3 regions of the Dactylosporangium salmoneum genome follow, and region 2 is predicted to be linked to each of the others. Evidence: riboswitches for the same ligand, from Rfam matches in the RefSeq annotation. Region 2 holds a riboswitch; each other region holds the start of a gene.

Region 1 (11,718 bases), on a different contig from region 2:
GCGGCCAAACACGCCCACGCCACCGTCGTGCACGTGCAGGCGACGACCCGGGACGACATCCTGCACCTGTCGATCCACGACGACGGCATCGGAGGCGCCGACCCGCACCGCGGAACCGGCCTCACCGGGATCCAGGACCGCGTCGAGGCACTCGGCGGACACCTCACCGTCACCAGCCCCGTCGGCGGCGGCACCCTGCTGCTGGCCACCATCCCGGCCGCCACCGTCCCCTGCGCTCCTGCGTAGCGGCGGTCAGGGTCGGACCGCCGCAGGTCAGCCGCGCCTTACCGGGAGGAGTGCCTGTCGGCGGGCGCCGAGCGGGTCGCGTGCAACGACGCCAGCAGCCGCAACCGGTCCGCGTCGGGGGTGTCCGGCTCGGCGGTGAAGACCAGCAGGACCGCGCCGGGACTGCCGGGCAGCGGATAGCTGTCCCGGGCCAGGGTGATGTCCCCGACCCCGGGCACCCGGAAGGTCTTGGTGTCGCTGACCGACTCGCGGATGTCGTGCCGGGCCCACAGCCGCCGGAACTCGGCGCTGCGGATGCTCAGCTCGCCGACGATCGCGATGGCGCGCGGATGGGTGGGGTCGGTGGCGACGGCGGCGCGCATCATGCCGATGCAGTCCAGCGCCTGCCGCTCCCAGTCCGGGCAGCTGCGCTCGCCGGTCAGCGCGTCGTCGAACATCAGCTGGAGCATGTTGAGCCGGCCGGGCGGATAGGCGTCCGGATCGCCGAGCAGCGCCTCCGCCATGGGGTTCCAGGCGAGCACGTCGAGGTGCCGGCCGAGCACGATCGCCGGGGTGTCCAGCACCCGCAGCAGCCGCCGGGTGCTGTCGGGCACCTTCTCGGGGCCGTGGTCCACCCGGGCGGGCATCGGCCGCCGGGCGGCGTGGGCCAGGGTGAACAGGTGCCGGCGTTCCTCGTCGTCCAGGCCGAGCGCCGCGGCGAGCGCGTCCAGGACGTCGTCGGACGGGCGTACCTCCCGGCCCTGCTCCATGCGCTGGTAGTAGTCGGTGCTCAGCCCGGCCAGCAGGGCCAGCTCCTCGCGCCGCAGCCCGGTGACCTTGCGCCGCCCGCCCGGCTCCAGGCCGACGTCACGGGGGCTCAGCCGGCTGCGCCGGGCACGCAGGAAGTCGCCGAGCTCACGGGCGTACGGATGGGTCATGCCGCAAGTGTGCCGCCGCGCCGGGCACCCAAGGTAGGTCCCGCAGACCTAGGCAACCGAGTACGACCGAACCCGCTCCCGCTGCTCCTAGCGTCGCCGGCATACCGCACCGATACTCCCAGGAGCAGCAGATGACCGGATGGACCGCCGACCGCATGCCCGCCCAGCACGGCCGGGTCGCCGTCGTGACCGGAGCGAACTCGGGCCTCGGACTGGTCACCGCGACCGAGCTGGCCCGCCGCGGCGCCCACGTCGTGCTCGCCGTGCGCAACACCGCGGCCGGCGAGGAGGCGGCCCGCCGGATCGGCGGCGACGCCGAGGTACGCGAGCTGGACCTGGCCTCGCTCGAGTCGGTGCGCACCTTCGCCGCGAAGCTGGCCGCCGACCACCCGGCGATCGACCTGCTGGTCAACAACGCCGGCGTGGTGCTGCTCGGTCCGCGCCGGACCACCGCCGACGGCTTCGAGCTGCAGCTCGGCACCAACATGCTGGGCCACTTCGCGCTGACCGGCCTGCTGCTGGGCAGGCTGGCCGCGGCGAGCGCACCCCGGGTGGTCAGTCTCAGCTCGATCACCCACAAGAACGCGCACCTCGACTTCGACGACCTGATGTTCGAGCGTGACTACCAGGCCTCCGCCGCCTACGGCCGGTCCAAGCTCGCCACCACGATCTTCGGCATCGAGCTGGACCGCCGCCTGCGCGCCGCCGGATCGCCGATCGTCAGCGTGCTCGCCCACCCCGGTCTCACCCGCACCAACCTGACGCCGCGCGCCTGGGAACACCGCGGCCGGCTCGGGCGGCTGTTCGCCTGGGCCGGCCTGCTGGCCACCCAGCCGGTGGAGCGGGGCGCCCTGCCGCAGCTGCGCGCCGCGACCGATCCCGATGTGCACGGCGCCCAGTTCTTCGGGCCGGCTCGGCTCTGGGAGACGCGTGGCCGGGTCGCCGAGGCCCGGCTCGGCCGGGAGGCGGCCGACCCGGCCGCCGGCAAGCGGCTCTGGGCGGCGGCCGAGGCGCTGACCGGCATCAGCTACCTCTGAACCCGGCGCCCATCGGCCGAGAAACTGTCAGCGGCCGTACGCCTCCAGCAGGCGCAGCCACACCTCGCTGACGGTCGGGAACGCGGGAACGGCGTGCCACAACCGATCCAGCGGCACCTCGCCGACGACCGCGATCGTCGCCGCGTGCAGCAGTTCCGCGACGTCCGGGCCGGCGAGCGTGACACCGGCGATCACCTGCCGGTCCTCGTCGACGACCATCCGGGCGTGTCCCTGGTATCCCTCGGCGTGCAGGGCGGAACCCGCGACGGCGGCCAGGTCGTAGTCGACGACCCGGATCCGCAGCCCGGCGGCCTCGGCGGCGGCCGCGGTCAGCCCCACCGACGCGATCTCCGGGTCGGTGAAGACGACCTGCGGCACGGCGCGCTCGTCGGCGGTGGCGACGTGCCGGCCCCACCGGCCGTCCTCGACCGCCTCGCCCCTGGCCCGCGCCACGATGACGTCGCCCACCGCGCGAGCCTGGTACTTGCCCTGGTGGGTCAGCAGGGAGCGCCGGTTGACGTCACCGGCGGCGTACAGCCATCCGCCGCCGGCCAGCGCCCCGTCGTCGAGGACCCGCAACGTGTCGTCGACCGTGAGCCAGGCACCGGGCTTCAGGCCGATCGTGTCGAGGCCGATGTCCTGGGTGTTCGGCGTGCGGCCGGTCGCGACCAGGAGCTCGTCGGCTTCGACCCGCTCGCCGTCGGTGAGCGTGATGTGCACCGTGCCCTCGCCGTCCCGGTGCACCGACGCGGCCTCGGCGCCGAGGCGTACCTGCACGCCGGCCTCCCGCAACGACTGCACGACCCGCTCGCCGGCGAACGGCTCCGCCTGGTGCAGTACACCGTCACGAGCCAGCACCGTCACCACGGAGCCGAGACCCGCGAACGCGGTCGCCATCTCCGACGCCACCACGCCACCGCCGATGACGGCGAGCCGGCCCGGAACCTCGGCCGCGGCGGCCGCCTCCCGGCTGGTCCACGGTGCCGCCTCGCGGATACCGGTGACGTCCGGGATCAGTGCGCTGCTTCCGGTCGCGACGACGACCGCATGCCGGGCGGTGAGCGAGACGACCGGGCCGTCCTCGCCGGTCCACACCTCGACGACCCGGTCGGAGCCGATCCGTCCCTGGCCGCGGTACAGCGCGATCCCGGCCGAGTCGAGCCAGGACACCTGCCCGCTGTCCGACCAGTTCGAGGCGAAGGCGTCGCGGCGGCGCAGCACGGCGGCCGCGTCCAGGTCGCCCGTGATCGCCTCACGCGCGCCGGGCAGCCGGCGTGCCGCCCGCAGCGCGGTCGCGCTGCGCAGCAACGCCTTGGTCGGCATGCAGGCCCAGTACGAGCACTCACCGCCGACCAGTTCCCGCTCGACGACGGCGGCGGTCAGGCCGCCCCGCACGACCCGATCGGCGACGTTCTCCCCGACCGGCCCCGCGCCGATGACGACGACGTCATACGTGGCGTTGCCCATGTCAGTTCACCTTCGCGGCGCGGCCGAGGCGGATTGCCGAGATGAGGAAGAAGATGGCGCCGGGGATGGCGTAGCCGATCGCGTTGGTCAGCACCGGGTTGTCCGCGGAGGCGCCGGCGATGAACGACCCGCCGGCCAGCACGGAGATGCCACCGCTGATGATCATCGGCCACTGACCACCCATCCCGCGGCGGGAGACCGCCACGAGGAGCTGCACCAGCCCGGCCACGACCGCCCAGGCACCCCACACGCGCAGGACCGCCGGTATGCCGGACGCGCCGGCGACGGCCAGGCCGGCCGCGGCGAGCAGGCTGACCGCGACGTTCACGTACAGCAGGGCAGGCGATCCGGTGACGCGCGACGCGCGGGCGTCGACGATGGCGGCGGCCACGTCGAACAGCGGGTAGAGCACGAGCAGCGTCATGGCGAGCGGGCCGAGATGCCTGGCGGTCGTGAACATCACGAAGGCCCAGACGATGGCGAACGCGAAGCGGACGAAGTACAGCCGCCGCAGGGCGGACGCCGTCGTCGAGATGCCGGGTGCGGTAACGGTGGTCATGGTGATCCTTTCGGTGGCTGCACGGGCGCCGCGGCACGTAACACCACCCTGAAGAACGAACGTTCTGTCCCTCTCACCATGACGACTTCACGCAGGCCTGTCAAGACCGAACGTTCTATCACTACGATGGGCGCATGGCGCGCAGCGAAACCGGCACCCGGCCGTCCGAGGCTCGAGAACGGCTCCTCGTCACGGCGAGCAGGATCTTCTACGGGGAGGGAATCCACTCGGTCGGCGTCGATCGGATCATCGCCGAGGCGAAGGTGACCCGGGCCACGTTCTATCGCCACTTCCCCGGCAAGGAGGACCTCGTCCTCGCGTATCTGCAGGCGGCCGATCAGGCCATCCGCGGCCAGGTGGACGCGGCCGCCGCCGGCGGCCTACCGGCGCCCGACGCCCTCCGGGCCGTTGCCGCGTCGATCGCCCAGGGCATCCAGTCCGCCGGCTTTCGCGGCTGCGCCTTCCTGAACGCCGTGGCCGAGTACCCCGATCCGGACCACCCCGTGCACCAGGCCGTCCTCGCGCATCGGCGGTGGTTCCTCGACACGGTCAGCACCTTGATGGCGGGCATCCAGCAAGCCGAGGCCGAGCCCGCCGCGCAGCACTTCGTCATGCTCCGCGACGGCGCCATGGCGGCCGGCTGCCTCTTCGACCGGGCGCTGATCTGCGAGACCTTCCTGCGCGGCGTCGACGGCCTCATCCGGACGCACGCCGCACGCCGGCCATAGCCCAGACGCCGCGCCGCCGCGACCCTCGTTGCAGGCCCGGTCGCAGAGAGCGCTCTCCCCCTTGACCCTGGCGGCTTCCATAGCCAGACTGCCATGGCCGGGAGAGCGCTCTCCAGCAGTTCCCGAGGAGTAGTCGTGACGCTGTCCGCCAGCCGTGTCGCGACCGCCGGGGCCGGCCTGCTCGTCGTGCTCGCCACATACGTCGCGCTCACCGTGCCACCCGCCGAAGCCGCCAGCGACACCATCCTGTCCCAGAACAAGCCGGCCACCGCGTCGTCGGCCGAGAGCACGGGGCTGCCGGCCAAGAACGCCGTCGACGGCAACACCGGGACGCGCTGGGCCAGCGCGTGGACCGCGACGGCGTGGTTCCCGAGATCGCCGCCCACGGCACCTCGTACCTCATCGTCTCCGACGGCAAGCACCCGAATGACGCCGCGATCTACCTGGACGCGGTGACGCTGTACGGCATCCTCTTCCGCGTGTCGCCGCGCGGCGCCCCGGCCCTGTACGCGGCCGCGGCGACGGCCACCGAGCTGCAGAACACGGCGGCCGCGGCGATCGGTTACTGAGCCACAGAACACCGCGGCCGCGACGCTCGGTTACTGACCGTGACATCGGGCCGCAGATCCGGATGTCCGCATTGCCGATTGAGCGAGGCCCGGTTCCCGGCCGGGCCTTCGCCCCGCGTCCTGTCACAGCGCAATCGGCCGGTAGCTCAGCGCCACGTCAATGACAGCCTCGGGTGCGGGCCCGGTTTCCCGGCCGACCCTCCCCCCGCGTCCCGTCACAGCGCAATCGGCCGGTAGCTCAGCGCCACGTCGATGACGGCCTCGGCTCCGGGCCCGGTTTTCCGGCCGGGCCTCGCCCCGCGCCCCGTCACAGCGCAATCGGGCGGTAGCTCAGCGCCGCATCGACGACGGCCTCGGGTGACGCGTCGGCCAGCTCCGCCGGCGGATGAAAGATCAGGTCGGTGACCCGAGGGTGCGGGACGTTGGTGATCAGCAGGAGCACGTAGTAGTCCACGTCGTCGCCGGCCGCCTGTATCCGGCCGACAATCTCGATCAGCTCGTCGCGGGTGACGTCGGCGACCTTCGGAAATGCCGGCCGGGCGGCCTCAAGCGCGAAGTCCTCGACGTCGCGCGACGTCCAGTACGTGCGGAAGTCGTCGGTGGCGTAGCCATGGCCGGTTCCGGCGTTGAACGCGGCGATCGCGGCGTCCGCCGGCTCGCCGCGTTCCAGCAGCTCTTCGATGGTTTCGATGGCGGCACACAGCTCGGCCACGCGCTCGGGTGCGACCGGCGGCGGGCAGAGTTCGGGACGCAGCTCCATCCGGGCATTGTTCCCGGCGGGGCGCTGCGCTCCAACGCCGCCGCGGCGTCAGCGGGCCAGGCGCAGGCGCCACCGCAGCGTCAGCGGGCCAAGCGCAGGCGCCACCGCAGCGTCAGCGGGCCAGACGCAGGCGCCACCGCAGCGTCAGCGGGCCAAGCGCAGGCGCCACCGCAGCGCCAGCGGGCCAAGCGCAGGCGCCACCGCAGCGCCAGCGGGCCAAGCGCAGGCGCCACCGCAGCGCCAGCGGGCCAAGCGCAGGCGCCACCGCAGCGCCAGCGGGCCAAGCGCAGGCGCCACCGCAGCGTCAGTGCGTCAGGCGCAGGCGCCGCCGCGGGATCCGGTGGCCGGCGACGAGGGCCGATTTGACGGCCAGGCCGGCGATGAACGCGCTGATCGCCAGGATGACGATCCAGGACCAGATCCGGTACCCGGGCGCGCGTGCGTAGTCGATCCAGTGCAGCGTGAAGGTGGCGACGGCGGCGTACGGGAAGGCGAACGCCCAGAATCCGAGCGAGAAGGACAGCTTGCGGTACAACCCGAGGAGCCGTAGCTGGACGATGACCGCGAGTAGCGTGTACCCGCCCAGCGCGTAGGCGACGGCGTCGACCGTGCCGTGCGTGACGGCCAGGTAGGCCAGGCCGGCGAGGGCGGGCGGTGCCACCTCGATCGCCAGGGTCGGGCGCATCGGCGCGGGCAGCAGCCCCCGCAGGTACAGCCGGGACACGATGATCGCCTCGAGGACCAGCCACGACACCAGGCCGAGGCCGAAGAACGTCTGGGCCAGGCCGGACCAGCCGGCCAGGGCGGCGCCGATCGCCGCGATGAGGCCGCCCGCGACGGCGGGCAGCACGTACCCGGGGTGCAGGTGCTCCGGCTGGATGCCCTCGATGATCCACTGGCCGGTCATCCAGCCGGCCAGGGCGATCGTGATGACGGTGAACACCCCCAGCAGCCAGCGGCCGGCGGCCGGGCTGTCCGGCAGCAGGCCGATCGCGAGGAGCATGCCGACGATCGGGATCAGCGACACGAACGGCCCCATCACCGGGTGAGCCAGTTCGCCGCGCCAGCCCCCGGGCCGGCGCGGCACCTGCGCGACGTAGCCGGCCAGCAGCGCCAGCCAGACCAGGGCCGTGATGACGAACAGGATGTCGGACACGAGCGCCGGGGCCAGCCCCACCTGCGCGGCGTACCGCCAGCCGACCGCGAGGCCGGCCAGACCGTACGCGATGCCGAAGAGGTTCGGGGTGATACCGGCGTGCGAGCCGGTCGTCGGCGTGCTCATGCGGTCCCCCACGAAAGGTTCGACAGTCGGGCTGGGCGTGTCTACCCGAAATCGTCCCGGTATCCCGCGCCTATCCGCGCCGCTCGGCCCGGCCGGCCCGCGTGTCGCGATCGCCACAAGCCGGCGGGTGGGATTGACGGCGGCGCATCGCATCGACAGACTGACGGTCACAACAACATAGCCGTGCGTTGATGGGGGAAGTCCGGTCGAAATCCGGCGCTGGCCCGCAACGGTAGGCGACGAGCACCTTGACGCTCGTCGTGAGCCCGAGTACCCGTCCGCGTGCGTGGTTCCTGCACCTCCCTACCCGTCGTGGCCCACGGGTCGGAGCCACCGGGCGTGCTCCCGGTTTCTCTCGACTGCCAGGGCCGGAGAGGCCCGCCCACATGGCTGTCCACCGGCACCGCGTACGAACCCTGCTCGCCGGGGCGCTCGCCGCCCTCGCGCTGACCACCCTCGCCGCCACCCCGGCGGCCGCCAGCACGCCGACGCTCGACCGGCCCGCCGCCGCCTCCGGATGGCTGGCCCGGCAGATGGTCGACGGGGAGCGGTTCGAGGTCGTCTTCGACGGCGTCGCCTACCCCGACCAGGGCCTCACCATCGACGCGATCCTCGCGTTCGCGGCGACCAAGGTCGCCGGCGCCAGCGCGGCCAGGGCGACCGCGTGGCTGGCCCGGCCGGAGGTCCTTACCGGGTACATCGGCGACGGCACCGAGGCCTACGCGGGCGCCACCGCCAAACTGGCCCTCGCCGTGCAGATCCGCGGCGGCAACCCGGCCGCGTTCGGCGGCGTCGACCTCGTCGCCCGGCTGCGCGGGCTGCAGGCGCCGTCGGGCCGGTTCTCCGACCGGTCCGCGTTCGGCGACTACAGCAACCAGTTCACCCAGGCATTCGCGCTGCTCGCCCTGAGCCGCACCCCGGCCGGAGCGCCCGCCACGGGCGCGGCCTACCTGGCCGGCACCCGCTGCCCGGACGGCGGCTACCCGCTCTACTTCGACCAGCCCACCTGCGCCAGTGACGTCGACGCCACCGCCCTCGCGGTGCAGGCGCTCCTCGCCGCACACCGCCCGGCCGACGCCGCCCCGGCGATCGCGTGGCTGGTGTCGGTGCAGGCGGGCGACGGGTCGTTCACCGACGGCGCCGGCACCGTGAACGCCAACAGCACCGGCCTGGCCGCACAGGCCCTCGCCGTCGCCGGGCGCCCCCTCGCCTGGCTCAAGGCCCGCGGCTTCCTGCTCACCCTGCAGGTGCGCTGCACGGACCCGGCCCCGAACCGCGGCGCGATCGCCTACACCCCGGCCGGTTTCGACCCCGCCACGGCCGTGCGGGCCACCGCCCAGGCGGTGCCCGGCCTCACCGGCGCCGGCCTCGCCACGCTGACCGCGGCCGGGTCCAGGCCCGCCGCGCCGGTGCTCGCCTGCCCGTGACCGCCACCGTCCACACTGGAGGAACGATGACGTCCGCCCTGCGACGCACGCTGTCCACCGCCCTCGCTTCGCTCGCCGCCGTCGGCGCGCTCGTGCTCGCCGAGCCGGCTCCCCTCGCGGCGCACGCCGCCGCCTGCTCCCCCGGGACGGGCGTGACGGTCGTGGTCGACTTCGGTTCCCTCGGCGGCGGCGTGGTCACCGGCTGCTACGCCGGCGACCCGGCCACCGGCCTCGCGGCCCTGACCGGGTCCGGGTTCACCGTCGCCGGCACCCAGCGGTGGGGCCTGGCGTTCGTGTGCCGGATCAACGGCATGCCCACCGCGGCGACCGAGCCGTGCGTCAACACCCCGCCGGCCACGGCGTACTGGTCGTACTGGCACGCCACCCCCGGCGGCGCATGGACCTACAGCTCGAGCGGCGCGTCGTCGTACAACCCGGCCATCGGCACCGTCGAGGGCTGGCGCTTCGGCTCCGGCCAGCAGCCCTCCATCACCGCTCCCTGACGCCCCCGGCCCGGTGTGGTGCCACGTCCGCGGCGCCGCACCGGGCCCCATCGGAAGGCCCCTCATGCGTCCCCGCACGTACCGCGCCACCGCCGCCGCGCTCGCCGCCACCGTCGTGACCGGCGTCGCCGCCGTGACCGCCGTGGCCGCTCCGAGCCCCGCCCACCTGGCCGCGGGCCAAAACGCCGCGACGTGGCTCACCACCCAGCTCGAGGACGGGGTGCTGACCAACTTCGGCATGCCCGACATCGGCCTGACCATCGACGCGCTGCTCGCCCTGAAGGCGACCGGCGTCGCCCCGGCCACCGCGGACACGGTCGCCGACCGGGTCGCCGCGAACGCGGCCGCGTTCAGCTACTACGAGATCGACTACGACTCCGACGGCGACCTCGACCGGATCGTCGACGCCGGCTCCACCGCGAAGCTGCTCGTCGCCGCCACCGCCGCCGGCCGCGACCCGAAACACTTCGGCGGCCTCGACCTCGACGCCATGACCCGCGACCTCGTCGCCACCAGCGGCCCGCACCGCGGCCGGGTCCGTGACACCACGCCCGAGGTCTACGGCGGCGACGCCTCCAACACGTTCGACCAGTCCCTCGCGGTCCTCGGCCTGTCCCGCAGCGGCGGCGCGCCGGACGACGTGGTCGGCTACCTGATCCGCCAGCAGTGCCCGGCCGGCGGGTTCCGGCTCAACCCCGACCCGGCCGGCGCCGGCTGCTCCAGCGACGACGTTCCCGACGTCGACTCGACCGCGATGGCCGTGCAGGCGCTCCTCGCCGCCGGCGCCGCGCCCGGCGCGCCCGGCGCCGCGGCGAAGGGCGTCGCCTGGCTCGAGGCCGCGCAGGCCGCCGACGGGTCGTTCGTCAACGGCCCGCACAAGCCGGACCCGAGCCTGCCCGCCGTGGCCAACAGCAACAGCACCGGCCTGGCCGGGCAGGCGCTCGCGGCGGCCGGTGCCACCGCCGCGGCGGAGAAGGCCGCCGGTTGGATCATCAAGCTGCAGCGCGGCGGCGGCACCGACCAGGGCGCCATCGCGTACAGCCCGGACGCGTTCGGCACCGGCGCGATCGACGACATGCTGCGCGACCAGTGGCGCCGTGCCACCGCGCAGGCCCTGCTCGCCCTCGCCCAGGTCCCGTTCGGCGAGATCGGCGAGCAGCCCGCCGGATCGGCCTCGGCCTCGCCGTCCGCATCCGCGTCGCCGTCGGGGTCCGCGTCCGCGAGCCCGTCGGCCAGCGCATCGGCCAGCGCGTCGGCGAGCACGACGCCGTCCACGTCCGCGTCGGTGAGCCCGTCGCCGTCGTCGGCCGCCCCCACGACGCCCGGTGGTGGCCTGCCGGTCACCGGCGACCCGATCCTGCGCGTCGCCGTCCTCGCCGTTGCGCTCATCGCCGCCGGCCCGGCCCTGGTCCTGGTGGCGCGGCGGCGCCGCAGGCCATGACCCGCCCGCGTGGCCGGCTCGTCCGGGCGGCGGCCGCCGCGATACTCGCGGCCGCCGCCGGCGCCGCGCCGCCCGCCACGCCGGCCGGGGCGGGCGGCACCGCCGGGTACTGCCCGGACGCCACCGGCGTCACCGTCGTGGTCGACTTCCACGAGCTCGGCGGCGGCGTGGTCATCCGCTGCGCACCGGGCGAGCAGGGCAGCGGCCTGACCGCGCTGCAGAACGCCGGGTTCGCCGTCGCCGGCACCAACCGGTGGGGCCTCGCGTTCATCTGCCGGATCGAGGGCAGGCCGACCGCCGCATCCGAACCGTGTGTCGACACGCCGCCCGCCACCGCGTACTGGTCGTACTGGCACGCCTCGAACGGCGGCGCCTGGGTCTACAGCGACAAGGGCGTCAAGAACCGCACCCCGCCCCAGGGCAGCTTCGAAGGCTGGTCGTTCTCCAAGAACCACACCGAGGGCAGCATTCCGACGCCCGGCGCCGCACCGTCCCGGCCGGCACCGCCGCCACCACCACCGCCGGCGACCACCGGCCAGCCGGCACCCGGGGCGCCGACGACCATCACCGCGCCCCGGACCACGGCGCCGGGCGCCGCCACGGCGCCGGGCGCCACCACACCACCGGCGGTAACCTCCGGGCCGGCGTCGAGCGACCCCGCCGCGCAGCCGTCCGCCGGCCCTGCGCAGAGCACCAGCCCACCGGCGTCCACGACCGCGCCGCCGGCGGACGTCTCGGCGACCCGGAACGCGTCCAACGTTCCCGCCGGCACCCTCGCCGGC
Region 2 (7,368 bases):
GCGCGGCCGTCACGGTCACGCTCGGGCCGATCGACCCGGGCGAGCACGAGGCGAGCGCCCCCGTCCAGGGCTGCACCGGCGCCCCCGGCTGCCGCCTCGTCGGGCTCACCCTCGGCGGGGCGCCCGGGCCGGACGGGCGCCCGCAGGACCCGCCCGCGCGGGCCGCCATCGCGGTGCAGGGGCTGCGCCAGGACGGGCCGGCCAAGACCGTGCTCGACCCCGGCAAGCTCGGCGACCCGCGGCTGTGGCGGGCCGTGACCACCGGCCTCGGGCTGATCCTCGGGCCGCGCAAGGGCGTGCTGACCCTCGCCGTGCCGCCCGTGCCGGAGGGGCAGAGCGTGCGGCCGGACACCCGCGCGTACCTCGTCGGCACGCCCCTCCCGCTGCCGGCGCTCATCGCCGGGGATCCGCCCCACGACTGGTCGTCCGCCGAGGCGGCGCTGACGCTGTTCGGGGCCCGGGCCGTACCGCTGCGACCCGAACCCACCGGGGAGCTCCTGCCGGCACTGGGCCGGTCCGGGCTCGTCCTCGACCTCGACACCGTGGCCCGGGCCCTGCCGGACGCCGTGGTGCCCGGCACGCTGCAGGTGTGGATCGCCCGCGGTGTGTCCCCGGAGGCGGCCGCGGACCTCGTGCGGCGCCTGGCCGCCGCCGGGGTGGAGGTCGTCGGCACCGAGACGGCGGACGCGCACGAGGCCCGGCTGGCCGAGCAGGGGCCCGCCTTCGCGGTGCGCTTCCGGCTGTTGTCCGCCCTCGCGGGTCTGCTGCTGGCCGCGGTGGCCGCCGCCGTCGCCGTCGGCGTGGAGCGCCGGGTGCGCGCGGCCGAGCTGCGGGCGATGCGGGCCCAGGGTGTACCGGCACGAGTCGGGCCGGCCGCCGCGGCCGGCGGGCAGGGTGCGCTGCTCGGGCTGGGCGCGCTGGCCGGGTTCCTCGTCGCGGCGGGCATCGCGGGGCTCTCGGGCGCACCGGTGGCCGCGTTCACCGACGACTGGCAGCTGACCGAGCCGCCGCCCGCGCTGCAGCCGGGTGCCCTCGCCGTGGTCGCCCTGCTGGCCCTGGTGGTCCTGGCGGCCGCCTCCGCCGGGGCGTTGCGCGGCACCGGAAAAGAGCCCACACGATGACGGCCTCGCATGCGTTGCGGGGCGGGCGCGGAAGGCGGTACCGATAAATGGTCGGGCTTGTCTTGGCGATGCTGCGGACCCGGCGCGGGCAGGCGGCGGCGCTGCTGCTGCTCACCATGCTGGCCGTCGGCGCGACCGTGGCGGTGCCCGCCTACCTCGGCGCCGTCGATATCGCCACCGCGCGGGGCGAGGTCGCCGCGGCCGGCCCCGCCGAGCGCTCGATCACCGTCAGCGCCCTGGTCTTCACGGACGGCGGCACCGTCGACCCGGACTTCGACTCCGTCGCCGGGGCGCTGCTGGACCAGCCCGGGTTCGCGCACGTGTACTCCGCCGAGTTCGCCGTCACCGGCCTGCAGGCCGGTGCGGACGGCACCCGGACCGTGTACCGCCAGGACGCCTGCGCCCACCTGCGCATCGTCACCGGGCGCTGCCTCATGGGCTCCGGCGACATCGTCATCGGCGAGCAGACCGCGGCCCACAACGATCTCGCGCCCGGCGACCGGATCACCCTCACCTACGCCCGGGTGATCCCGAACCCGCTGACCGGCATCGCGGTGTTCCAGCCGGACGGGCCGCCGGCCGAGCTGACGGTGGTGGGCACGTACCGGCCCGCCGACCCGCACGAGCAGTACTGGGGCGGCCACCGGTACTTCGCCACCAGCGCCCTGGGCCAGAGCGCCGAGCCGGTGTTCCTCGGCACCGCCACCGCCGAGCGGCTGCGGCCGCGCGAGCTCACCGTCGGCCTGGACGCGACCGCCGGCCCGGGCGCCTTCGACCGGCTGCCCGAGCTGCGCACCCAGGTCGACGCCCTGCGCCAGCGGGCCAAGCAGGTCAGCGGCGGCTACCAGGTCGACACCGCGCTGCCCGCCCTGATCGACCGGGTCGAGGCGAGCCGGGGGCTGGCCCGCCGCAGCGTGCCCGCGGGCGCCGTGCCGCTGTTGCTGCTGGCCTATCTCGCGCTGTACCTCGCCGTCGACTACGGCGCCGAGGGCCGCCGCACCGAGCTCGCCGTCGTGGCGCTGCGCGGCGCGCCCTGGTGGCCCCGCACCGTGCTGGCCACCGGCGAGACCATCGCCGCGATCGTGGCCGGCGCCGTCGCCGGGTGCGTCGCCGGGCGGGCCGCGGTCGGCGCGCTCGTCGCCTGGCGCCTGCCCGGCGCGAGCATCCCCGATCTCTCCCGCGGCGACCTCGCGCTCGCCGCCGCCACCGCCGCCGGCGCGGTCCTCGTCGCCGTGTTCGCCCAGCACCGCCGCCTCGCCCGGCCGATCACCGAGCTGCTGCAGCGGGTGCGCGCCCGGGCCGGCCTCGGCTGGCGCACCGCCGTCGTGCTGGCCGTGCTCGCCGCCGCGGCCGTCATGCAGCTGTTCAGCAGCGGCGGGCGCCTGGACGGCATCGGCCTGCTCGCACCCGCCCTGTGCATGCTGGCCCTGGCGCTGACGGGTGCCCGGCTGCTCACCCCGGCCGCGCGGGCGGTCGGCCGCTCGGCCCTGCGCCGCGGTCGGCTCGGGCTGGCCCTCGCCGCGCTGCTGCCCGGCCGGCGCCCGGCCGGGCAGCGGATGCTCCTGCTGCTCATCGTCACCGTCGCGGTGCTGGGCTACGCGGTCAGCGCCACCGACGTGGCCGCCCAGGACCGCGACCTGGCCGCCCGGATCGGCACTGGCGGCAGCCGGGTCCTCACCGTCGGCCCGGTCACCCGCCAGCAGCTGCTGCGCGCCGTGCGGGCGGCCGACCCGCAGGGCCGATGGGCGATGGCGGTCGCGCAGCTGCCGAAGGGCGCCCCGGACGAGCCGGCCAAGCTCGCCGTCGACGCCGCCCGGCTGCCGGCCGTGGTGCCGTGGCTGTCGCAGTACGGCGCCGTCGACCCTGCCCGCATCCCCGACCTGCTGCACCCGCCGGCACGCCAGCCGGTCGTCACCGACGACAAGGTGGCCCGCTTCGACGTGGAGGTCGTCAGCGCCGGCAATGAGCCGGTGCGCCTCAAGGCGGTGCTGGAGTCGATGACCGGGCGCGGGTCCGCCGTGCTGGACCTCGGGGCCGTGAGCAAGGGGCGGTACACCCTCAAGAAGAGCGACGACGTGTGCATCGGCGGCTGCCGCCTGGCCGCCCTCAAGCTGAGCTCCGACCGCATCGGCGGGGCGTCGGTCGACGTGGCCGTGACCCTGCTGGGCCTGTCCGCGCCGGGTGCCGACCTGGCCGACCCGGCCCACTGGCGGGCGACCGGCGGCACCCTGTCGGCCACCGGGGCGGGCCTGCGCTTCGCGGTGCGCGGCGCGCTGACCGACGGCGCCTGGTTCCAGCCCGCCGACGCGCCCTATCCGCTGCCGGTTCTGGCCACCGTACCGCTGGAAGGCCGCCGCCTCGCCGGGCTGGACGGACTGCCGACCGAGGTCCGCCCGGCCGGCCGCGCCGACGCCCTGCCCCGGGTCGGCACCGCGGGCGCGCTGGTCGACCTGGAGTACGCCGACCGCGTCTCCGTGGACGGCGGTGGCGCCATCGCGCCCGAGGTCTGGCTGTCCGCGGCCGCCCCGCCCGACGCGCTGACCCTCCTCGGCACGCAGGGCCTCATCGTGACCGACGACCGCGACGCAGCCTCGGTCCGGGCCCGCCTGGACCGCGACGGCCCGGCCCTGGCCCTGTGGTTCCACCTCGTCACCGGCGCGCTCGCGATCCTGCTGGCCGCCGGCGGCATCACCCTCATCGCCGCCGTGGACCGCGGCGCCCGGGCCGCCGACCAGGCCGCCCTGCGCCTGCAGGGCCTGAGCCGCCGCGCCGCCCGGCGGGCCACGCTGTGGACCTATCCGGCGCTGGTGCTCGCCGCGGGCCTGCTCGGCCTGGGCGTCGCGCTCGCCGTGTGGCGGCTGACCGGCTGGACGCTGCCGGTGTTCGGCTCGGACGCCCAGCTGCCGGCGCTGCCGCTGCCGCACTGGCCGGGCCTGGTCGCCCTGCCGCTGGCCTGGCTGGGCTGCGTGACCCTGCTGGCCTTCGTGGCCGCCCGGGCCGGCCGCCCGCCGGTCACCGCCGCGGGAGGAGCGGGGGCGTGAAGGTGCGTTGAGCCTGATGCGGCGTGAGGTCTGGCGGCGACGCACGGTGATGCGACGTACGCGACACGCCGACACACCATCTGGTGTTTCGCTTTCTCGATGTCTCCCATATATGGTGTTGCCCGCAGCTGGTTCGCTCGTCCCGCCGGGACGGGCGTCGCAAGAGGGAACCCGGTGGAAATCCGGGACTGCCCCGCAGCGGTGAGTGGGAACGAAAGCCGTCAACGAAGCACTGGACCACACGGGTCCGGGAAGCGGCGGCCGGTAGGCGACCTCGGTCATGCCCACGAGTCCGAAGACCTGCCAGCGCGCCGCGGGCCGTCCAGGCCTCGCGGCGGTCGGAGGCCGCGCGGGACGGCTGACGCCAACGCCAGTCGACGGCGCCTGCCGTCGCCCGGTGGCGTCTCTGCTCGCGCGCCCAACGTAGGTCGACGGGTGACGAGGGGGACACATGACAGTCACGCAGGACAAGGCCGTGCCCGGTCAGGGGGCGCCGGAGCAGCGACGGCACGCGATGCAGGTCCGCAAGCGCAACGGCGACCTGGAGCCGGTCGACGTCAACAAGATCGTCAAGGCGGTCGAGCGGTGGGTCGGCGACCTCGACGAGGTCGACCCGCTGCGTGTGGCGACGAAGACGATCAGCGGGCTGTACGACGGGGCGACGACCGCCGAGCTGGACAAGCTGTCCATCCAGACCGCCGCGGAGCTGATCGGTGAGGAGCCGCAGTACTCGAGGCTGGCCGCCCGGCTGCTCGCCGCATACGTCGACAAGGAGGTCCGCGGGCAGGGCGTCGCGAGCTTCAGCCAGTCGATCCGCTACGGCCACCAGCTGGGGCTGATCGGCGACGAGACGGCCACCTTCGTCGCCGCGAACGCGCGGAAGCTCGACGACGCCGTGGACCTCGACGGGGATCTGCGGTTCGAGTACTTCGGCCTGCGCACGGTCGCCGACCGGTACCTGCTGCGCCACCCCGACACCCGCCTCGTCGTGGAGACCGCGCAGTACTGGCTGCTGCGCGTCGCCTGCGGGCTGTCGCAGACGCCGACCGAGGCCATCGGCTTCTACCGGCTCATGTCCTCCCTGGCGTACCTGCCGAGCTCGCCGACGCTGTTCAACTCCGGCACCCGGCACACCCAGATGTCCTCCTGCTTCCTCGTGGACTCCCCGCGCGACGAGCTCGACTCCATCTACGAGCGCTACCACCAGGTCGCGAAGCTGTCGAAGTTCTCCGGCGGCATCGGCATCTCCTGGTCCCGCGTGCGCGGGCGGGGCGCGCTGATCCGCGGTACCAACGGAAAATCCAACGGCATCGTGCCCTTCCTCAAGACGCTGGACGCCGGCGTCGCCGCGGTGAACCAGGGCGGCCGGCGCAAGGGCGCGGCCTGCGTCTACCTCGAGCCGTGGCACCCCGACATCGAGGAGTTCCTCGAGCTGCGCGACAACACCGGCGAGGACTCCCGGCGCACGCACAACCTCAACCTGGCCAACTGGATCCCGGACGAGTTCATGCGCCGCGTCGAGGCCGACGCCGACTGGTCACTCATCGACCCGTCCGACGCCCCGGAGCTGCCCGACCTGTTCGGCGCCGAGTTCGACGAGGCCTACCGGGCCGCGGAGAAGCATGCCGTGCGGACCGTCAAGGCCCGCGAGCTGTACGGCAAGATGATGCGCACCCTGGCCCAGACCGGCAACGGCTGGATGACCTTCAAGGACCGCTCCAACGCGCTGTCCAACCAGACCGGGGCGCCGGGCAACACGATCCACCTGTCGAACCTGTGCACCGAGATCCTCGAGGTGAACAGCGACGAGGAGACCGCGGTGTGCAACCTCGGCTCGATCAACCTCGGCGCGCACGTCACCGCCGAGGGCGTCGACTGGGAGCGGCTGCGCGAGACGGTGCGCACCGCCGTCGTCTTCCTCGACCGGGTCATCGACATCAACTACTACCCCTCGGCGCAGGCGGCCGCGTCCAACCCGCGCTGGCGGCCGGTCGGCCTCGGGCTCATGGGCCTGCAGGACGCGTTCTTCACGCTGCGGCTGCCGTTCGACTCGGCCGGGGCGCGCGAGCTGTCCACCCGCGTGCAGGAGGAGGTCCTGCTCACCGCCCTGGAGACCTCGGCCGGCCTCGCCGAGCGGTTCGGCCCGCATCCGGCGTTCGCCGAAACCCGCGCCGCCGGCGGCGTGCTGCACCCCGACCTGTGGGGCGCCGAACCGGCCGCGGATGAGCGGTGGACGGCCCTGCGGGCCCGCGTCGCCGAGCACGGGCTGCGCAACTCGCTGCTCGTCGCGATCGCCCCGACCGCCACGATCGCCTCGATCGCCGGGTGCTACGAGTGCATCGAGCCGCAGGTGTCCAACCTGTTCAAGCGCGAGACGATGTCGGGGGAGTTCCTGCAGATCAACACCTATCTCGTGCGGGAGCTCAAGGCCCGCGGGCTGTGGACCGCGGCGATCCGCGAGCAGGTCAAGCGGGCCGAGGGCTCCGTGCAGGGCATCGCCGAGCTGCCGGTGGACGTCCGGGAGCTGTACCGCACGGCGTGGGAGCTGCCGCAGCGGGCGCTCATCGACCTCGCCGCCGCCCGCGCGCCGTACATCGACCAGTCGCAGTCGCTCAACCTGTTCATGAGCGCCCCGACGATCGGCAAGCTGTCCTCGATGTACCTGCACGCCTGGAAGTCCGGCCTGAAGACCACGTACTACCTGCGCTCCCGCCCGGCCACCCGGATTCAGCAGGCCACCGTGTCCGTCACCCCGGCCGTCTCGCTCATCGCCCCGACCGAAGCCGTCGCCTGCTCCCTGGAAAACCCCGAATCGTGTGAGGCCTGCCAGTGACCACCATCCCCGAACCCCGCACCGCCGACGTGCGGCCCCTGCTGCTCGACCCGGGCATGGACCTGACGCTGCGGCCGATGCGGTACCCGCAGTTCTTCGACCGGTTCAAGGACGCCATCAAGAACACCTGGACCGTCGAGGAGGTCGATCTGCACTCCGACCTCGCCGACCTGCCGAAGCTGTCGCCGGCCGAGCGGCACCTCGTGTCCCGGCTGGTCGCGTTCTTCGCCACCGGCGACACGATCGTCGCCAACAACCTGGTGCTGAACCTGTACCAGCACGTGAACTCCCCGGAGGGCCGGCTCTACCTGTCGCGGCAGCTGTTCGAGGAGGCGGTGCACGTCCAGTTCTACCTCAACCTCCTCGACACCTA
Region 3 (11,718 bases), on a different contig from region 2:
TGCGCCCAGCCGGCCTCCTCGCCACGTTCTGGAACGCCTTCGTCCCGCCCGACGACGTGGCCGAGGGCATGACGGCCGTCTTCCGCCGGGTGCTGCCGGACATGCCGCAGGCCCACCGGTGGCAGGTCGGGCCGGACTCCTACGCGATCCTCGCGGCCAGGGCGGCCGACGGGGCGCGGGCCACCGGCCGGTTCGGCGAGCCGCAGGAGTGGCGCTTCCCGTGGGAGCGCTCGTACACCCCCGCCGAGTGGCTCGACGTGCTGCCCACGTTCGGCACCCTGAACCGGCTCGACCCGCGGACCCTCGGCGAGGCGCTCGACGGCGTGGCCGCCGTGGTGCGCGAGGACTTCGTCATGCGCTACACCACGGTGGTCATGGCCGCCGAGCGGACCGCCTGAACGCCTCAGTGGTCCTCGAGGTCGCCCTCGGTCTCGAGGTACACCTCGCGCAGTGAGTCCAGGGTGGACGGTTCGGGGTGCTCCCACAGGCCCCGCTCCGCCGCCTCCAGGAGGCGCTCGGCGATGCCGTGCAGCGCCCACGGGTTGGACTCGGTCAGGAACTTGTGGTTGTCGGGGTCGAAGACGTAGGACTCGGCGAGCTTCTCGTACATCCAGTCGGCGACCACGCCCGCGGTGGCGTCGAAGCCGAACAGGTAGTCGACGGTCGCGGCGAGCTCGAAGGCGCCCTTGTAGCCGTGCCGGCGCATGGCGGCCAGCCACCTCGGGTTGACCACCCGGGCCCGGAAGACGCGCGCGGTCTCCTCGCTCAGGGTGCGGGTCCGCACCGCGTCGGGGTTGGTGCTGTCGCCGACGTAGGCGGCGGGCGCCCGGCCGGTGAGGGCGCGGACGGTGGCGACCATGCCGCCGTGGTACTGGAAGTAGTCGTCCGAGTCGGCGATGTCGTGCTCGCGGGTGTCGGTGTTCTTGACCGCGACGGAGATCCTGCGGTACGCGCCCTCCATGTCGGTGCGGGCCTCGATCCCGTCGACGCCGCGGCCGTACGCGTAGCCGCCCCACACGGCGTAGACCTCGGCGAGGTCCCGGTCGTCGCGCCAGTTCCGGCTGTCGATGAGCGGGAGGATGCCCGCGCCGTACGCGCCGGGCTTGGAGCCGAACACGCGCAGGGTGGCGCGGCGGTCGTCGCCGTGGGCGGCCAGGTCGGCCCGCACGTGGGCGCGCACGAAGTTGTCCTCGTCGGGCTCCTCGGCGTCGGCGGCCAGCCGCACGGCGTCGTCGAGCAGGGCGACCACGTGCGGGAAGGCGTCGCGGAAGAAGCCGCTGATGCGCATGGTCACGTCGATGCGCGGGCGGCCCAGCTCGGGCAGGCCGACGAGCTCCAGGCGGCTGACCCGGCGGGAGGCGTCGTCCCAGACCGGGCGGACGCCGAGCAGGGCGAGGGCCTCGGCGATGTCGTCGCCGGCGGTACGCATGGCGCTGGTGCCCCACATGGACAGCCCGACGGAGCGGGGCCAGTCGCCGTGGTCGGCCCGGTACCGCGCCAGGAGCGAGTCGGCCATCGCCTGGCCGGTCTCCCACGCGAGGCGGCTCGGGACCGCCTTCGGGTCGACCGAGTAGAAGTTGCGGCCGGTCGGCAGGACGTTGATGAGCCCGCGCAGGGGCGAGCCGCTGGGGCCGGCCGGGACGTAGCCGCCGTCGAGCGCGTGCAGGACCATCGTGAGCTCGTCGGTGGTCCTCGCCAGCCGGGGAATGATCTCGGCGGCGGCGAACCGCAGTACCCGTACAACTTCCGGATTTTCCGACAGATCCGAGATGTCCGACGCATCCCAGTCGCGGGCCTCCATGGCCTCGACCAGCGCCCGGGCGCGCGCCTCCGCGTCGTCCACGGAGAGCCGCGATCCGGACATCTCGTCCAGGCCCAGGGCCTCCCGCAGGCCCGGCAGCGCCGCGACCTGGCCGCCCCACATCTGCCGGGCGCGGAGCATGGCCAGGACGAGGTCGACGCGCGCGGGCCCGGTCGGGGCCTGGCCCAGGATGTGCAGCCCGTCGCGGATCTGCACGTCCTTGACCTCACACAGCCAGCCGTCGACGTGCAGCAGGAAGTCGTCGAACTCGGCGTCGTGCGGCCGGTCGGCCAGGCCCAGGTCGTGGTCGAGGCGGGCGGCCTGGATCAGGGTCCAGATCTGGGCCCGGATGGCCGGCAGCTTGGCCGGGTCGAGCGCGGCGATCGTGGCGTGCTCGTCGAGCAGCTGCTCCAGGCGGGCGATGTCGCCGTAGGTGTCGGCCCGGGCCATCGGCGGGACCAGGTGGTCGACGAGGGTGGCGTGGGCCCGGCGCTTGGCCTGGGTGCCCTCGCCGGGGTCGTTGACCAGGAACGGGTAGACCAGCGGCAGGTTGCCCAGGGCCGCGTCGGCGCCGCAGCCGGCCGACATGCCGACCGTCTTGCCCGGCAGCCACTCCAGGTTGCCGTGCTTGCCGACGTGGACGACCGCGTGGGCGCCGAACTCGTCGGCCAGCCAGCGGTACGCGGCCAGGTAGTGGTGGCTCGGCGGCAGGTCGGGGTCGTGGTAGATGGCGACCGGGTTCTCGCCGAAGCCGCGCGGCGGCTGGACCATGACCACGACGTTGCCGCGGCGCAGGGCGGCGAGCACGATGTCGCCGGTGGCCGGGTCGACGAAGAGCTCGCCCGGGGCCGGGCCCCAGTGCTGCTCCATGCCGGCCCGCAGGTCCTCGGGCAGGGTGGCGAACCAGGCGGCGTACCGCTCGGCCGAGATCCGGACCGGGTTGCCGCTCAGCTGCTCCTCGGTGAGCCAGTTGACGTCCTGGCCGCCGGCCGCGATGAGCTCGTGGATGAGCGCGTCGCCCTCGGCCGGGAAGCCCTCGCCGAGGTCGTACCCGCGTTCGGTCAACGCGGCGAGCAGCCGCACGACGCTGGCCGGGGTGTCCAGGCCGACGGCGTTGCCGATGCGGGAGTGCTTGGTCGGGTACGCGCTGAGCATGACCACGATCCGCTTGTCCGCGTTGGCCAGGCCGCGCAGCCGGGCGTGGGCGGCGGCGATCCCGGCCACCCGCCCCGCCCGCTCGGGGTCGGCGACGTAGACGGTGAGGCCGTCCTCGTCGATCTCCTTGAACGAGAACGGCACGGTGATGATCCGGCCGTCGAACTCCGGGATGGCGACCTGCGTGGCGGTGTCCAGCGGCGAGAGCCCGTCGTCGCTGCCGTCCCAGCCCTCGCGGCTGCTGGTCAGGCACAGGCCCTGCAGAATCGGCACGTCGAGGGCGGCCAGGGCGCCGACGTCCCAGGCCTCGTCCTCGCCGCCGGCCTGGGCGTCGGCCGGGCGGGTGCCGCCGGCCGCGAGCACGGTGACGACGAGCGCGTCGGCCCGGCGCAGCGTGTCGAGCAGCTCCGGCGGGGCGGTGCGCAGGGAGGCGGCGAAGACCGGCAGCGCGTTGGCGCCCTCGGCCTCGATCGCGTCGCACAGCCGCTCGACGAACGCGGTGTTGCCGGACACGTGGTGGGCCCGGTAGTAGATGACCGCCACCGTCGGGCCGCCGGTCGCGGCCGCCTCGCGCTCGAGCACGCCCCAGGCCGGCGTCTCCACCGGCGGGGCGAAGCCGTGGCCGGTCAGCAGCACGGTGTCGGACAGGAACCGGTGCAGCTCGGCGAGGTTGGCCGGGCCGCCGAAGGCGAGGTAGGCGTGGGCCTGGGCGGCGAGGCCGGCCGGCACCGTGGAGTGGCTCATCAGCTCGGCGTCGGGGGCCTGCTCGCCGCCGAGGATCACCACCGGGCGGCCGGTGGCCAGGAGCGCGTCGAGGCCGTCGGCCCAGTCGCGGTACGCCCCGAGGAAGCGCACGACGATCAGCTCGGCGCCCTCGGCCAGCCCCGGCAGGTCCTCCACGGCGGTGCGGGACGGGTTGGCCAGCCGGTATTCGGCGCCGCTCGCGCGGGCGCTGAGCAGGTCGGTGTCGGACGTCGACAGCAGCAGGATCACGCCGGGGTCCTCCCTCGGGGTCCGCGCCCCAAGTCGGTGGGTGGGTTCCGGCGGCGGAGGAGTTCCTGACTTCCGGATCGGCGCTGGAGGCTCGTTCCCGGTCACAGTGGCGGGACCGCCCCGGACTCGCACCGGGTTCCTCCACACGTCGCCGTTGCTGTGTACAGCGTCGCCAACTCTCCTTGACCGGCCGCCGCCGAGTCAAGCGCAGGTAGTATCCGCCCCGTGCAGCCTCCCAGCGAACGCGACGCCCCCGACCGGTGCCCCGGCGCCGTGCAGGTGCACGCCGCCGCGGACGGCGGCCTGGCCCGGGTCCGGCTGCCCGGCGGGCTGCTCACCGCGGATCAGCTGGGCGTGCTGCGGGCCGCCGCGGCCGAGCTGGGCGACCCGGTGCTGGAGCTCACCTCGCGGGCGAACGTGCAGGTCCGCGGCCTGCGCCCGGGCGCGGAGATCGAGCTGGGCGAGCGGCTGGCGGCGGCCGGGCTCCTGCCGTCGGCGACCCACGAGCGGGTGCGCAACATCATCGCCAGCCCGCTCGGCGATGTGCGAGGGCTCGTCCGCGAGTTCGACGCGTTGCTGTGCGCGACACCCGCGCTGGCCGACCTGCCAGGGCGGTTCCTGGCCACGATCGACGACGGGCGCGGGGACGTGACGCCGCTGCTCGGGGACGTGGGGCTGCACGGCGGCCGCCTGGTGCTCGCGGGTCTGCCGACCACCGCCACCGGGGGCGCGTCCTTGCTGGTGGCGGCCGCTCTGGCATTCCTGGCCGAGCGGGTCGCGCAGGAGTCGCAGGCGTGGCGGCTGGCCGAGCTGCGCGACGGTCCGGCGCGGGTGGCCCACCGGCTGCGCGCTTCCGTCGACCTGTGCGATCTGCCCGTGTTCGCCGGTCCGCCGCCAGGGGTTGTCGTGCCGCTCGGGCTCCTCACGCCCGCATTGCGGTTCGAGGATGCCGCGAAGGAGATCATTGTCACGCCTTGGCGGACCGTCGTGCTGCCGGGCGTACCGATGCCGGATTCTGATCCCTCTCCGTGGACCGGGGTGACGGCGTGCGCCGGGCGGCCGGGCTGCGCCAAGGCACTGGCCGATGTCCGCGCGGACGCCCGGCCGCGGGACCCCGGCGGACTTCCGGTCCACTGGGCCGGCTGCGAGCGGCGCTGCGGCGCGCCGAAGGGAAGGCACGTGGAGATGGTGGCGACGCCGCAGGGGTACCGGAGCGCGGTCGTATGACGGACTACATCCGCGACGGCGCGGAGATCTACCGCCGCTCGTTCGCCACGATCCGGGCCGAGGCCGACCTGTCCGCGCTGCCTGCCGACGTGGCCCAGGTGACCGTGCGCATGATCCACGCCTGCGGGATGGTGGACCTGCCGGCCGACGTCGGGCACTCCCCCGGCGTGGTCGCCGCCGCCCGGGCCGCGCTGCGGGCCGGTGCGCCGATCCTCTGCGACGCCGAGATGGTCGCCTCCGGGGTCACCCGCGCCCGGCTCCCCCGGGACAACGAGGTCATCTGCACGCTGCGGGATCCGGGTGTACCGCAGCTCGCCGCGCGCCTCGCCACCACCCGCAGCGCGGCGGCGCTCGAGCTGTGGCGGGGCCGCCTCGACGGCGCCGTCGTGGCCATCGGCAACGCCCCGACCGCGCTCTTCCGGCTGCTGGAGATGGTCGCCGAGGGCGCCGGCCGCCCGGCCGCGGTGCTCGGCATCCCGGTCGGCTTCATCGGCGCCGCCGAGTCGAAACTGGCCCTGGCCGGGTCGGACCTGGAGTACCTGGTCGTGCACGGCCGCCGGGGCGGCAGCGCGATGACGGCCGCCGCCGTCAACGCGATCGCGGACGAGAAGGAATGACCACAGTGGACAGCGGGAGCCTCTACGGCGTCGGGCTCGGCCCCGGCGACCCCGAGCTGGTGACGGTCAAGGCGGCCCGGATCGTCGCCGCCGCCCCGGTGGTGGCCTACCACAGCGCCCGCCACGGCCGCAGCATCGCCCGCACGATCGCCGCGCCGTACCTGCGCCCGGAGCAGATCGAGGAGGCCCTCGTCTACCCGGTGACCACCGAGGACACCCCGGACTACCGCGCGGTCATCGAGGAGCACTACGACGCCTGGGCCGCCCGCCTCGCCGCCCACCTGGACGCCGGCCGCGACGTCGTCGTGCTGTGCGAGGGCGACCCGCTGTTCTACGGCTCCTACATGCACATGCACAAGAGACTCTCGCAGCGGTACCGCACGTCCGTCGTCCCCGGCGTGACCTCCGTCTCCGGCGCCTCGGCCGTGCTGGGCCGCCCGCTGGTGGAGCGCGACGAGGTGCTCACCGTGCTGCCCGGCACCCTGCCCCCGGACGAGCTGGCCGCGCGGCTGGCCGCCACCGACTCGGCCGCGATCCTGAAGCTGGGCCGCACGTTCGGCAACGTCCGATCCGCGCTCGAGCAGGCCGGGCGGCTGCAGGACGCCTGGTACGTCGAGCGGGCCACCACCGGCGGGCAGCGCACCGCGCCACTGGCCGGCGTTGATCCGTCGACCGTGCCGTACTTCTCCCTCGCCCTGCTGCCGTCGAAGGTCCACGACGAGACCGCGGCCGCCCTCGCGGCGGCCCCGCCTTCGCCGGCCGCCGGGGAGGTCGTGGTCGTCGGCCTCGGACCGGCCGGGCGGGACTGGCTCACCCCGCAGGCCCAGGCCGCGCTCGCCGCCGCCGACGACCTGGTGGGGTACAAGCCGTACCTGGACCGGGTTCCGGTCAACCCCCGGCAGCGGCGGCACGCCTCGGACAACCGGGTCGAGGAGGAGCGGGCCGAGTTCGCGCTCTCCCTGGCCAAGAACGGGCGGCGGGTGGCCGTCGTGTCCTCCGGGGACCCCGGCGTCTTCGCCATGGCGGCGGCCGTGCTGGAGGTCGCCGCGGAGCCGCGCTGGAAGGACGTGCCCGTCCGCGTGCTGCCGGGGCTCACCGCGGCCCAGGCGGTGGCCAGCCGGGCCGGGGCGCCACTCGGGCACGACTTCTGCGTGCTGTCGCTGTCCGACCGGCTCAAGCCGTGGGACGTCATCGCTTCCCGGCTCTCGGCCGCGGCCGCGGCGGACCTGGTGATCGCGATCTACAACCCGGGCTCGCGCTCGCGCACCTGGCAGGTGGAGGCGGCCAAGGAGCTGCTGCTGCAGCACCGCGCCGCCGACACCCCGGTGGTGATCGGCCGCGACGTGGGCGGGCCGGAGGAGTCGGTGCGGGTGGTCGACCTCGCCGCCCTGGAACCGTCCGAAGTGGACATGCGCACGCTGCTCATCATCGGCTCCTCGCAGACCCGCCACGACGGCACGCGCGTCTGGACCCCGCGCCGCTACCCTGGCTGAGCGGTTTGTCCCACGGGACAACGCAGTGATCGCAGTTTATGTATGGTGTCACTCTCTTCGGGGAGAGGACACCTGCGTGAACCGCCGACACCGATTCTTCGTCACCGCCATCGGCATCGCCGCGCTGGTCGCGGCGCCCGCACTTCCGGCCGCCGCGGACGAGACGCCACCGCCCGCCGGCCAGGCGGGCGACGGGAGCGCCCTGCTGGTCCAGCCGGCGCTGGCGGCCCGCCAGGACCGGCTGATGCAACTGCGGACGTGGATCATCACCCAGCCGGGCATCGAGGACACCGGCTACATCGAGTCCGTCAACGACGCCGCCGACCTTTCGACCACCGTGCTGTGGTACGGCCCGGCGAGCGCCCTGCAGGACGGCATCCGCAAGGAGGCGAAGCGCCTCGGCGTGTCCGTGACGTTCAAGCAGCGCAAGTACAGCCGCGGTCAGCTGATCGCCGCGGCCACGGCGGCCTTCCACAGTTCGGGCAAGGGCGCGCTCGCGGGGTTCACGCTGCATTCCGTCGGCGCGATCGCGGCCGACTTCGACGGCATCGTGATCCGCGGCGACCAGGCCGGCGCGCCGGCGGCCGGTCGGGCCGCGCTCGACGCGTCCACCGCCGGGGCGATATCGGCGCAGCTCGGCGTCGACGTGTCCATCACCAGCGACAGCGGGCCGCTCGTGGCGGCGACCGCCACCCGGGACAGCGACTCGCCGGCGTTCAACGCGGGCGGCCTGATGTCGTCGCCGAGCACCACCAGCTTCTGCACGAGCGGCTTCGGCATCATCCTCAACGGCGTCGCGCGCACGACGACGGCCCGGCACTGCTGGCAGCACGACTACAAGACCGTGTACAGCGGCTACACCTACGGCGACGGGCTGGTCAACTCGCCGGAGGGCGCGGCCCGGGTGATGACCGCCGGCGGGTTCTACTGGATGTTCGACGGCGCCTGGAACAACACGGCAGGCTACAAGAAGACCGTGATCGGCTACGGCGACGTCGGCCTCAACGACCTGGTGTGCACCAGCGGCGCCAACTCCGGCGTCCGCTGCAACATCAAGGTCACGAACATGTGGGTGCTGCACAACGACGGCATGGGCGCCGACTTCTGGACCATCGAGGGCCACCAGCAGAACGACACCATCGCCGCCACCCAGGGGGACAGCGGTGGGCCCGTCTTCACCACCGTCGGCGACACGCAGGTGCGGGCGACCGGCATGATCCAGGCCGTGCAGAAGACCTGGACCAACTGCGTCGGCGTCCGCCTGGGGACCGCGGACATCTACTGCAGCTCCTGGGTGTACTTCTCCTCCATGCGCACGATCAACAACTCGCTCGGCGCCACGCTGCGCACGGGCTGACGGCGTAGGGTACTCCTCGGGCGGCGCGGCGCCCGGGTTCCCCGGCGGCACGGCGCCGATGAGAAGAGGACCTGATGGAGGGACACCAGCGCGGACGGCGCCGGCTGGCCGTCGCGGCCGCCCCGGTCGTGGCCGTCCTGCTGGCCGCGGCCGGCTGGTTCGTCACCCGCCCCGAGCCTGACGGCCCCGCGCCGCTGGCCGACGCGGAGGCGTGCGCCAACATGCCGCTGGCCGAGCGGCTGCCGCAGGTGCTGGGCCTCGGGGCGTCGATCGTCGTGGCCCGCGGCGAGCTGACCGGCCGGACCGCCCGCGACGGCCCGCTGCACCACGAGATGACCCTGAACGCCGTGCGCACCCTCGGCGGGCCGGACATCCCGGACGGCACCGCCGTGTGGGTCGAGACGCCGCGGCTGCCGCCACTGCCCGACAAGTTCGCGGAGGGCAACCCCGGCCCGCTCTGGGGGCCGGACGGCGCGCTGTTCGGGCTCGTGTTCCCGCAGGCGGCCAGGAACTCACCCCTCGGCGTGACGGTGATCCAGGCCCCGGTCGTCGACGGCCAGGTCGTCTTCGGCATCTCCGGCGGCTGCTGGGATACCGACGGCGCCGGCGGCACGCCGTTCCACGGACCGCTGACGGAGATCCCCGGCAGCGGCACCTACGCCCGGGCCGCCGAGGCCGGCTTCACCGCCGTGCCGCTGAGCACCGTGGAGCGCCTCATCCCGCGGCGCTGACGGGCGCCCGACCCCGGCTCAGGCGACCGACTCGGCGATCAGGTCGTCCTCCGTGGCGCCCCGGCGCCAGTAGCCGGTGAACATCACGCGCGGCTTCGGGAAGCCGCGGTCCTGGACCAGGTGGCGGCGCAGGGCGCGGATCTCGCCCGACTCGCCGGCGATCCAGGCGTACGGCGTGCCGGGCGGAAGGGCGGCGCCGCGGATCGGGGTCAGCAGGTCGCCGTCGCACCGCACCGCGTCGGCAAGGGCCGGGCAGCGGTCCGGTTCGGCGGCGAGGTAGCAGTACACCGGAAGGGCATCGCCGACCCAGGCGCGGATCGCGGCCAGGGCGGGCAGCGCCGTCTCGTCGCCGGCCAGCAGGACCCACTCGGTGTCCTGCGGCGGGCGGAAGTCCACCCCGCCGTTGTCGGCCACCGTCGGGCCCAGGGCGACCAGGCGGTCGCCGGCGCGGACGCGGCCGGCCCACTGGATGGCCGGGCCGCCGCCCGGGTGCAGGGCGAACTCGACGTCGAACTCGCCCGGGCGCTGGTCGCTCACCGTGTAGGTGCGCATGACGCCGCGGGTCGACGGGTCCATGGCGCGCCACTGCGCGAACCAGTCCTCGCCCCGGGGCACCAGCGGCTCGGGCTGGCCGGGGCGGGGGAAGAACAGCTTGAAGCGCTGGTCGCGGCCGCCGCTGACGAACGTGGACAGCGCCGGGCCGGCGAACGTGACGCGGACCGCGGTGGGGGTCAGCGCCTCGTGCCGTACCACGTGGACATCGAAGAAGTCGAAGGTCACGACGCGACCTTGCGGGCGCTCTGCAGGGCCTTGGCCAGGGTCTCCAAGGGGGCGGCGCAGCCGGCGTAGCTGAACCGCGGCTCGCTCAGCCACGGCACGATCTGGCCGGCCTTGGCCGCGGGCAGGGCGGCCCACGTCGGCTTGGCGGTCAGGTCCTTGGGCTGCAGCGCCGAGGTACGGCTGTCCAGCAGGATCACGTCGGCCTTGTACTTGTCGGCGTTCTCCCAGCTCAGGTTCTCGAAGTAGCCGCCGGTGACCTGGCCGGGGACGATGACGTCGACGCCCAGCTCCTGGTAGTAGCTCAGGTCGGCGTACACCTTCGGATCCGAGACGTAGAGCAGGTCGGCGCTGGCCGAGGCGGCGAGCACCTTGAGGCCGCCGTTGGCCTTGACGGCGGCCCGCACCGCCTCGCTCGCGGCCTCGAAGCGGGCCTTGGCGTCGGCGACCGGCTTCGCGCTGACGTCGGCGCCGAGCGAGACGGCCAGCGCGCCGTACCGCTCGATGACCTTCAGCAGCGTGGTCCGCGCGACGGTGAGCCCGACGCTCGGGGCCAGGGTGGCGATCTTGTCCTTGCTGTCGTCCGGGACGTACCACAGCGCGTTCGGCTCGTACATGTTGGTGACGAGCAGGTCGGGGCGCAGGGTGGCGTACTTCTCGAGGTTGAACTCGCCCCAGGCGTTGCCGAGCGACTCCAGCCGCGCCGGGTCGAGGTCGCCGGCGAGCGGGTCCTTGCCGCCGTCGGCGCCCTTGAGCGGACCGAAGGTGCCGACGAGCTGCCGGTCGACGCCGAAGTCGTGCAGGGCGGCCGCGGAGCCGACGTAGGCGACGATCCGCTGCGGACGGGCCGGGAGGCTCACGTCGGTGCCCCGGTCGTCGGTGAAGGCCCACGGGCCGCCGCCGTCGCCCTCCCCGGGGCCGGCCTTCGCCTCGCCGCACGCCGCGAGCGCGCCGAGGCCGAGGACGCCGGCCAGCAGGCCGCGCCGGGAAACATTCCAGGACATGGTGGGTTGCCTTTCTCTCGGTCGATGCATAGGTTAGCCTCACCTAAGTTGACCTTGTCAAGGTGGTGTCTTTGTTGCCATTCGTCCGGCTCGCCGGCGCGATCGGCGTGCTCGTCGCCGTCGCGATCGCGAGCCTCGCCATCGGCGCCCGGGCCCTCGGGCCGGCCGAGGTCTGGCACGGGCTCACCGACGCGGGCGCCGCCGGGGCGACCGTCGTGCGCCAGCTGCGGCTGCCCCGCACCGTGCTCGGGCTGCTCATCGGCGTCGCCCTGGGCCTGGCCGGCGCGCTGATGCAGGCGCTGACCCGCAACCCGCTCGCCGACCCGGGACTGCTCGGCGTCAACGCGGGGGCCTCGGCCGCCGTGGTCACCGCGATCGCCTTCCTCGGCGTGACGGACCTCGCCGGCTACGTCTGGTTCGCCTTCGGCGGTGCGGCCCTGGTCTCCGTCGTGGTCTGGGCCGTGGCCGGGGGGCGCGGCGCATCCCCCGGCGGGCTCGCCCTCAGCGGTACCGCGGTCAGCGCGGCCCTGTACGCGTACGTCTCCGCCGTACAACTGCTGGAC

The links. Region 2 has a riboswitch for cobalamin ahead of ABD352_RS49275 (ribonucleoside-diphosphate reductase subunit alpha). Riboswitches for the same ligand answer to the same signal wherever they lie in the genome.
Region 1: it holds a riboswitch for cobalamin, as region 2 does, so the genes downstream of both, ABD352_RS00100 (peptidase) here and ABD352_RS49275 (ribonucleoside-diphosphate reductase subunit alpha) in region 2, are expected to answer to the same signal.
Region 3: it holds a riboswitch for cobalamin, as region 2 does, so the genes downstream of both, cobN (cobaltochelatase subunit CobN) here and ABD352_RS49275 (ribonucleoside-diphosphate reductase subunit alpha) in region 2, are expected to answer to the same signal.

The regions. Positions count from the first base shown of each region.
Region 1 is NZ_BAAARV010000001.1:18,969-30,686, reverse strand. It holds gene ABD352_RS00145 (sensor histidine kinase) at 1-246, shown strand, start outside; gene ABD352_RS00140 (helix-turn-helix transcriptional regulator) at 285-1,163, opposite strand; gene ABD352_RS00135 (oxidoreductase) at 1,295-2,200, shown strand; gene ABD352_RS00130 (dihydrolipoyl dehydrogenase family protein) at 2,228-3,667, opposite strand; gene ABD352_RS00125 (hypothetical protein) at 3,669-4,226, opposite strand; gene ABD352_RS00120 (TetR/AcrR family transcriptional regulator) at 4,361-4,954, shown strand; gene ABD352_RS00115 (hypothetical protein) at 5,317-5,523, shown strand; gene ABD352_RS00110 (hypothetical protein) at 5,831-6,283, opposite strand; gene ABD352_RS00105 (SLAC1 family transporter) at 6,588-7,565, opposite strand; cobalamin riboswitch at 7,713-7,861, shown strand; gene ABD352_RS00100 (peptidase) at 7,952-8,992, shown strand; gene ABD352_RS00095 (hypothetical protein) at 9,019-9,495, shown strand; gene ABD352_RS00090 (cell wall anchor protein) at 9,560-10,936, shown strand; gene ABD352_RS00085 (hypothetical protein) at 10,933-11,718, shown strand, end outside.
Region 2 is NZ_BAAARV010000103.1:186-7,553, forward strand. It holds partial or broken gene ABD352_RS49265 (FtsX-like permease family protein) at 1-1,121, shown strand, start outside; gene ABD352_RS49270 (hypothetical protein) at 1,169-4,162, shown strand; cobalamin riboswitch at 4,275-4,484, shown strand; gene ABD352_RS49275 (ribonucleoside-diphosphate reductase subunit alpha) at 4,614-6,995, shown strand; gene ABD352_RS49280 (ribonucleotide-diphosphate reductase subunit beta) at 7,052-7,368, shown strand, end outside.
Region 3 is NZ_BAAARV010000085.1:65,344-77,061, forward strand. It holds gene ABD352_RS43245 (class I SAM-dependent methyltransferase) at 1-398, shown strand, start outside; gene cobN (cobaltochelatase subunit CobN) at 404-3,949, opposite strand; cobalamin riboswitch at 3,991-4,132, opposite strand; gene ABD352_RS43255 (precorrin-3B synthase) at 4,175-5,176, shown strand; gene ABD352_RS43260 (precorrin-8X methylmutase) at 5,173-5,793, shown strand; gene ABD352_RS43265 (precorrin-2 C(20)-methyltransferase) at 5,790-7,286, shown strand; gene ABD352_RS43270 (chymotrypsin family serine protease) at 7,363-8,643, shown strand; gene ABD352_RS43275 (hypothetical protein) at 8,718-9,374, shown strand; gene ABD352_RS43280 (siderophore-interacting protein) at 9,393-10,154, opposite strand; gene ABD352_RS43285 (ABC transporter substrate-binding protein) at 10,151-11,155, opposite strand; gene ABD352_RS43290 (FecCD family ABC transporter permease) at 11,221-11,718, shown strand, end outside.